One region of the Arthrobacter sp. 05T47 genome, then DNA from elsewhere that is predicted to be linked to it. Evidence: riboswitches for the same ligand, from Rfam matches in the RefSeq annotation. Region 1 holds a riboswitch; the other holds the start of a gene.
The links. Region 1 has a riboswitch for cyclic di-AMP ahead of AC1DEY_RS07105 (aggregation-promoting factor C-terminal-like domain-containing protein). Riboswitches for the same ligand answer to the same signal wherever they lie in the genome.

Region 1 (3,873 bases):
GCCTTTTCTGTGCGGGTTCTGTACGGGGGAGGGAAGCCTCGGGGGCGGCGGGCACCTGAGCGGTGCCAGGGGCGGTGGGCTCCGCAACGGTGATGGCGGCGTCCGGCGCCGGGACGGTGTTAGTCCGCCGGGGGTGGAAGACCACCAGCCGGAAGAGCAGGAATTTCACGGCCGTGGCGGCCAGATTGGCGGCGGTGACCGTAAGCAGTTCGAGCCAGCGGTCCGGTGTGGCTCCTGACGTGGCGTGAACCAGGGCGAGGGTGCCCGAGGTCAGGGCCAGGCCGATCCCGAAGACCAGCAGCCCCTCGAAGTGGTGGCGTGCGGCCTGGCTGCCGCCGTGGATGCCGAACGTGAAGCGCCGGTTGGCCGCGGTGTTGGCCACGGCGGTGGTGAGCAACGCGAGGAAGTTTGCCAGCTGCGGGTCCATGATCTGTCGGCAGAGCAGGAAGATTGCCAGGTACGCCAGAGTGGAGGCCACCCCGATGCTGCCGAAGCGGACCAGCTGCCCGAAAAGGCTTCCGCCGGGGCTTTGTTCCTGGAACCGCGAGGACGCCGGCAGCGGTCCGCGGGCAAGTGCGGCGCGCAGTTCGGGAACCGGGATCCGGCCCGAAACCAGGTCCCGGCTCAACCGTGCCATGCCGCGCAGGTCCGCGAGGGCGGTCTGGACGATGTCCACGCTGGAATCGGGGTCGTCGGTCCAGTCCACCGGGACTTCGTGGACGCGCAGGCCGCACTTTTCTGCCAGCACCAGCAGTTCGGTGTCGAAGAACCAGGCGTTGTCCAGGGTGTGGGGGAGCAGTTGCCGGGCCACGTCCGCCCGGATCGCCTTGAACCCGCACTGGGCGTCGCTGAAGTGGGCCCCCATGAGGGACTGCAGCAGGAAGTTGTAGCTGCGCGAGATGAACTCCCGCTTGGGTCCGCGGACCACGCGTGAGTTGCGGGTCAGCCGGGTGCCGATCGCCAGATCGGAGTGCCCCGAAATGAGCGGGGCGAGCAGGGGGCCGAGGGCCGCCAGGTCCGTGGAAAGGTCCACGTCCATGTAGGCCAGGACCGGCGACGGCGAGGAGAGCCAAACTTTGCGAAGCGCGTTTCCCCGGCCCTTTTCGGCCATGTGGACCACCTTCACTTCGCGCAACTCACGGGCCACGCGCTCCGCGGTCTTGAGCGTTCCGTCGGTGCTGGCGTTGTCCGCCACAGTGATCCGGAAAGAGTGCGGGAAGGCGCCGATAAGGTACGCGTGGAGCCGGCGCAGGCACGCTTCAAGGTCCCGCTCCTCGTTGAAGACCGGAATCGTGACGTCCAGCAACGGTGTGCTGCCGCGTGTGTCAATGGGTGCGCGCCGGCCGCCGGTGCCGGTAAGGGCTCCGGCGAACGGTCCCGGGGCCGGCACATCGGTCACGGTAAGCCCTGACGATGCCGGCCCGGACGATGCAGGCCCCGACGGCTCAAGTCCGGACGGGGAGGGCGGGGCCGCCGGACCGGCCGGCGTCTCCGTGGAACGGGACAGGGTTCCTGTGGCCTGGTCTGTGGATGTCATGGCTCAACTTTCCCGCCGGCCCATATGAGGGCTTTAGGGCCGAGCTGTGCGGGGGCTGTGGAAGTCCGGAGCCAGGCCGGCCGGCCAAAATCGTACCGGCCGCGGACGCACAGGAGGCCCCGGATCCGCGTGGATCCGGGGCCTCAACCACCCTCGCCGGGCGGTACGGCTAGTGCCGGTTTAGTACCAGTTGTGTGCGTAGTGGAAGTTCAGCGCGCCGCAGGGGGAGCCGTAGCGTTCCTTGACGTAGTTCAGGCCCCAATTGATCTGGGTCCGGTAGTTGGTCATGTAGTCGGCACCGGCGCTCGCCATCTTCGAGGCGGGCAGGGACTGGACCACTCCGTAGGCGCCGCTGCTGGCGTTGGTGGCGGTGGTCTTCCAGTCCGATTCCTTGGTCCAGAGCTTCTGCAGGCACTGCATCTCACCAGGGGCCCAGCCATAGCTGCCCAGCTGGGACGCGGCGTACGCCTGGGCTCCGGCGGGGTCGTCCACAGCAACCGGTGCCGGTGCGGGAGCGGGGGCCGGTGCAGGAGCGGCTGCGGGAGCCGGGGCCGGCGCGGGAGCGGCTGCGGGAGCCGGGGCCGGTGCGGGTGCAGCAGCAACCGGGGCGGCCGGGGGCTCGGCGGCCTTGACTTCCGAGAGCGTGGGTGCCACGTTTTTTTCCGCCGGAGCGGCGATCTGGACTCGTTCGAAGTTGAGCTTGGCCAGCGGGTCGGCGCTTGTGGCCGTTTGGCTGCCCGCAGCATTCGCGTGAGTGCCCGGCTCCGCCGCCTGGCTGGCGGCGCCGCCTCCCACCAGCAGGGCGCAAGCGGCGGTTACGACGGCGGCGCGGCGGGCAGTGATGCCGAGTCCGGTAGCCAGCTTGGACAGGGCGGATGCCTGCGTGGCCGGTTCGGCGCGGTGGCGCGACTTAGTGGAGCGGAAATGGGAATCGCCGTCAGGGCGCGTTTGTACCTGGAATTCAGTCATGATGGGCCTCTCAACGCCGGCGGAGTTAGCTGTCGGGTTCGGATGAGGTCATCCGGCCGCACGGAAAATCACGTGTCGGCTTCACCCCGAGGGCGCATGAATGCAGAATGCCCGGGAACTCTGGGTCCCCCGCCTCTGCCTGGTCCAGCGGAATCCGGGAAGCGGCAGAGTTTGGCGTCCGTCCGGATATGCGGCACCAATGGAGGCCGCACCACAACGACGCTACAGGACCTCGGCGCTTAAGTCACATTTTGGTAACAGGAGTCACAGCGGGCGGGGTGTCGGCTTGCGCAGAACCATCTTGCGGGTGGGAAGTGAATCCTGCTGGGCCTATGCCGACGGCGGCGCCGCGGGCAGCCGCACCGCAAACTCCGTGCGGCCGGGCCGGGAGGTGACTTCAACGGTGCCCCCGTGGGCCTCCACAATCGACTGGACAATGGACAAGCCCAAACCGCTCGTGCCCTCGGAGGTCGGGGCGTGAGCAGCTGCCCCGGCACTGCCACGGCTGCCGGAAGGAGTATCGGAAACGGCGCCGGAAGCCGGGCGGACGGCGGGCCCGGACCTGGCCCCCGCCGTCGCAGCGACCGGTGTGTTGGCGGGGCTGGCGGTGGGATTGGTGCGAGCAGCGTCGGCCCGTGCGAACCGGGCGAAGACCCGGCCGATGAATTCCGGTGCGATGCCGCTGCCGTTGTCCGTCACGGTAACCACGGCGCTTCCATCAGCCGAACGCATGACGCCCGTGACCACTGTGGTCCCGGGGTCCGTGTGTTTGCGCGCATTGGACAGGAGGTTGGCGAMGACCTGGTGAAGCTGGGTCGCATCGCCGCGGACCACCACGGGCTCCTCCGGAAGTTCCAGCTGCCAGACCCGGTCCGGGGCCATGACTTTCTCATCGCTCACCGTCTCGATGGCCAGCTGCGTGAGGTCGACGTCGCTGACCTTCAGCGGCTGTCCCTCGTCCAGGCGCGCCAGCAAAAGCAGATCCTCAACCAGGGTGGTCATCCGTTCGGACTGGCTTTGCACGCGGGCGAGGGACCTCTCGCCGTCGGCGGTGAAGTGCTCGGTCATCCGCATCAGCTCGGTGTAGCCGCGGATAGCCGTCAGCGGCGTGCGGAGTTCGTGCGAGGCATCGGCGACAAACTGCCGCACCTTCATCTCGCTCTCCTGCCGCGCCTCCAGGGCGTTGGAGACGTTGTCCAGCATCTGGTTCAGCGCGTAGCCCACGCTGCCCACCTCCGTGCCCTGGTGGGCGGCCGACGCCGGGACGCGCACCCCGAGCGCCACCTCACCTGCGTCCAGCGGCAGGCGGGAGACCTTGGTGGCGACCTCGGAGAGTTGTTCCAGCGGCTTCATGGTCCGCCGGATCA
Region 2 (3,873 bases), on a different contig from region 1:
GCGGCGATGGTCGCGCCTGCTCCGCTGCCGATGCCGGCCGGAGCCTGGGCAGCGACGCCGCCGCTGACGCCAAGCTCGGTGCCGCCGGCGCGGGAGGCCGTGGAATCCTGGACGTTCACAACGGGCTTCGGGGCCTCGACGACGGGAGCCGGCGTGGTGGTCACGGCGGGCTTCTCATAGGAGATCGCGATGCTGGATGCGGCCGAAATGGTGGCCGGGGCTGCGGACTGGACTTCCAGGGCCGAAGCGGACGTGGATTCGCGCTGAACGTTGGTCTCAGCAGCGTTGGCTGCGATTCCGCTGGTCAGAACCAGACCGGAAGCTGCGGCGATGACCGCGGCCTGACGGCCCATGCCGCCGGCGTTGTCGCCGACAGCCTTAGCAATAACAGCCAGCGAGTTGGTCTTGGTGACCTCGGCTCGGTGCCGTGCAACGGTTGCACGAGTAGTCATTAAGTTCTCTCTTTCGTGATCCTTGGACCGCGCGCTTTCGGGCGCGGACTGAGGACGCTCCGGCATCTTGGGGGTACGCCGGATCGCCCCGAAATTGGGTTACTTAGCGAAGGGTGTACTGCGAAGACGCGCCAAATGCGGAAACTGCATGCTGTCCGGGCTCGGTAGAGAATGAGCCGGCGGAACGTGATCCCATCCGGGCGCCGACAAGGGCGGCACGTGATGTGGATTCCAGCGAGCTCGACAGAGCTTCGCCGGTGCGCATGCGCGCAGAGTTGTGGCGTGAAGACACGAAAGTAGCCTCTCCCAATGCCTACGAGGTGAGCTGTCGGATTCGGATGGGAGTCACCCGGCCGCGCTGCTTCCTGGGAAGCGTTGCGACTTAACCCCTAGGCCTTCTTTCGAAGGCCAAAATTGGTTCCCCCGCCCCTGCCAGACGATGTAATGCGAACGGACCTTGAGCGGTGGCAGAGCTAGGCAATCCACTCAAGAGCGCCAACTTCGGAAAAGTTGGCGTGCTTCAAACCCTACAGCAGTCCTGACCCAATGTCACATTCAGATCACGGCGTGTCACAAGAATTTGAGAGCGGTCCATCGTCTATTTAGAGCCATCCGAGCGGATCAACGACGTCGCCGTTGACCATCACTTCAAAGTGGAGGTGGCAGCCCGTGGAGGCGCCTGTGGTCCCGCTCATAGCGATGACATCTCCGCGCGATACCTTCTGGCCGACCCTGACCGAGGCCGAGGACAGGTGGTTGTACGTGGTCTCCAGGCCGTTGCCGTGGTCAATGACGACCCGGTTTCCGCCGCCGTAGGGATGCCATCCGTTGAACGTCACGGTGCCGCTGGCGGCCGCGTGGACGGCCGTGCCGCACTGGGCGGCGAAGTCCTGGCCGCGGTGGAACTCGCCCGCACCGCCGGTGATGGGGCTGACGCGGTAGCCGAACGGCGAGGCCGTGATCATCTGGTCCAGCGGTGCGCCGAGGGTGCCGGCGGATGCCGCGCGCGTGATGCTGTCCACAGACTGGGCGCTGAGCAGCTGCTTGAGCTTCCCGTCCGGATCACCCTTCGTGGTGACGGCCGTTCGGCTGAAATCGACTTTTGCGGCGGCGGGAGCCGTGACATCCGGCTGTACTGCAGCGGAGAGGGCGCCTGTTCCATCAGCGTTGGAGGCCAGCACGGGGCTCGTGGCGGGGACCGTCACAGTGAGGACCAGGCCCGTTGCGGCCAGTGCGATGCCGGCCTTCTGCCCGACCCCGCTGGCCGCGGCAAATTCCGTTACCTGACGGAACGGGCTGCGCCGCCGCCGGCGTTCATCGCGGTGCGCGTCGCGGGGGCGTTCGGCCATATGCTCGACGACGGGACGCGGCTCCGGAGCGGGACCGGTCGCGCGGCGACGGCCCCTGGCGGTCTGGGTGGTCAAGAACGGTTCCTCTCTGGATAGCCTGCGAAGTTAGCTGTCGGATTCGGGTCAGAGAGTTCAAAGACCCGGTCCGCCGTTGCAAGCAGCCAGACAGAGAGGCATCCCTGGGGATCCCTCGATGGACGTTGCTTGCCGCTGACGGACTTCACCCCAAGGCTGCTGAAGCAGCAGCCGAAAGTGGTTCCCCCGCCCCTGCCAGGAGGTGGTTCTGCGACTGATRCGCTGGCAGGGCTCGGCTTCGGATCAGGTAACGCTTTGGTATCGGCACTGGCCACTAACTATAGGGGATTAAGCCGTCCGGTAATAAATCCGTAACCCCAGATGTGCAGAACTCATGGGTCGTCCCATGACCGGCGCGTTGTGGCTGGTCAGGCGAGTGTTACAAAGACGTGCGCCGCAACCTCGGGCGGCAACTCCAGGGCACCCTCGATATCGGGAACGCGGACCGAGATGTACTCCCCCACCCGCTCCAGCGACACCAGCGCACCAGGCCGAATTCCACCTTCGTCGAGCTGGGCCAGAAGCTCCGGCTCCACCTGGATCGGCTCCGCGAGCCGGTTGACCGTGACCCGCGAACCCGCACCGTAGCCGGCCATGGCCTCAAGCAGGTTCACGGCCCCATCGGCCGGGGCGCCGTTGGACACGCCGCCAAGATCGGCAAGACCGGGAATGGGGTTTCCGTAGGGCGAAACGGTGGGGTGGTCCAGCATCTCAAAAATTCGCCGCTCAACCCGCTCACTCATGACATGCTCCCAGCGGCATGCCTCCTCGTGGACATAGGCCCAGTCGAGTCCGATCACGTCGGCGAGCAGGCGTTCGGCGAGGCGGTGCTTGCGCATGACGCCGATGGCGCGTTTCCGTCCGGTTTCGGTCAGTTCAAGGTGCCGGTCGCCCGAAACAACCACCAGTCCGTCGCGTTCCATCCGGCCGATGGTCTGCGAGACAGTGGGGCCGGAGTGGCGGAGCCGTTCGGCAATGCGGGCGCGCAGGGCAACGATGTTTTCTTCTTCAAGTTCCAGAATGGTCCGAAGATACATCTCCGTAGTATCGATCAGATCAGTCATTCAGCTCAGCTCCTCGAGCGCAGTCCGTGCGTCATTCCCACCGTACCGCGTGCGGGCTGCATGCAGGATGCGCCTGGCAAGAACCGCCGTACGTTCGCATGCCAGCCTAGCCTATTTTGAATTACTCCGGATAATTTTCGTTCGGGCTGGCGCTGCCCCCGAGTGCCCACGCGCCGGCAGTTCCCGGGCGTCTCAATGACCGGACTGTGACAGGGCCTTTTCCGCGTCGCCGGTACCCGTCAGGCAGAATGAAACAGGCAGAATAAGCAGGGGTCCGTTGTAGCCATCCCCTACCGGGCCACCTTCCAGCCACGCTACGAACCAGCCGAAAATTGGAGCCACTGTGAGCGACACCAGCATCGCGATCCCCGCCAACCTCCTGCCCAAGGACGGCCGGTTCGGCGCCGGTCCGTCCAAGGTCAGGCCGGAACAGATGGAGGCCCTCGCCGCGTCGGCGAAGCTGCTGGGGACCTCGCACCGCCAGGCACCCGTGAAGAACCTGGTCGGCTCGGTGCGCAGCGGCCTGAGCGAATTCTTCCGTGCGCCCGAGGGCTACGAAGTGATCCTGGGCGTGGGCGGATCCACGGCATTCTGGGACATCGCCAGCTTTGGGCTTGTGGAGGAAAAGGCGCAGCACCTCTCCTTCGGCGAGTTCGGCTCGAAGTTTGCCTCGGCGACCAACAAGGCACCGTTCCTTGCCGAGTCCTCCATCATCAAGGCCGAACCCGGCACACGCCCCACGGCCCGGGCGGAGGCCGGCGTCGACGTTTACGCGTGGCCGCAGAACGAGACCTCAACCGGTGTGGCGGCCCCCGTCCGCCGCGTGGCAGGCGCCGATGAGGGGTCGCTGGTGCTGGTGGACGCGACCTCCGCCGCGGGCGGGCTTGACGTGGACGTGGCGGAGTCCGACGTGTACTACTTCGCGCCGCAAAA

Region 2: it holds a riboswitch for cyclic di-AMP, as region 1 does, so the genes downstream of both, AC1DEY_RS06790 (M23 family metallopeptidase) here and AC1DEY_RS07105 (aggregation-promoting factor C-terminal-like domain-containing protein) in region 1, are expected to answer to the same signal.

What each region holds. Positions count from the first base shown of each region.
Region 1 covers NZ_JBFTKG010000006.1:41,974-45,846, forward strand. Annotated here, with positions in the region: gene AC1DEY_RS07100 (bifunctional glycosyltransferase family 2/GtrA family protein) at 1-1,537, opposite strand, end outside; gene AC1DEY_RS07105 (aggregation-promoting factor C-terminal-like domain-containing protein) at 1,718-2,506, opposite strand; cyclic di-AMP (ydaO/yuaA leader) riboswitch at 2,509-2,666, opposite strand; gene AC1DEY_RS07110 (sensor histidine kinase) at 2,837-3,873, opposite strand, start outside.
Region 2 covers NZ_JBFTKG010000005.1:122,123-125,995, forward strand. Annotated here, with positions in the region: gene AC1DEY_RS06785 (NlpC/P60 family protein) at 1-452, opposite strand, end outside; cyclic di-AMP (ydaO/yuaA leader) riboswitch at 749-918, opposite strand; gene AC1DEY_RS06790 (M23 family metallopeptidase) at 1,055-1,876, opposite strand; cyclic di-AMP (ydaO/yuaA leader) riboswitch at 1,881-2,094, opposite strand; gene AC1DEY_RS06795 (iron-dependent transcriptional repressor DtxR) at 2,245-2,940, opposite strand; gene serC (phosphoserine transaminase) at 3,284-3,873, shown strand, end outside.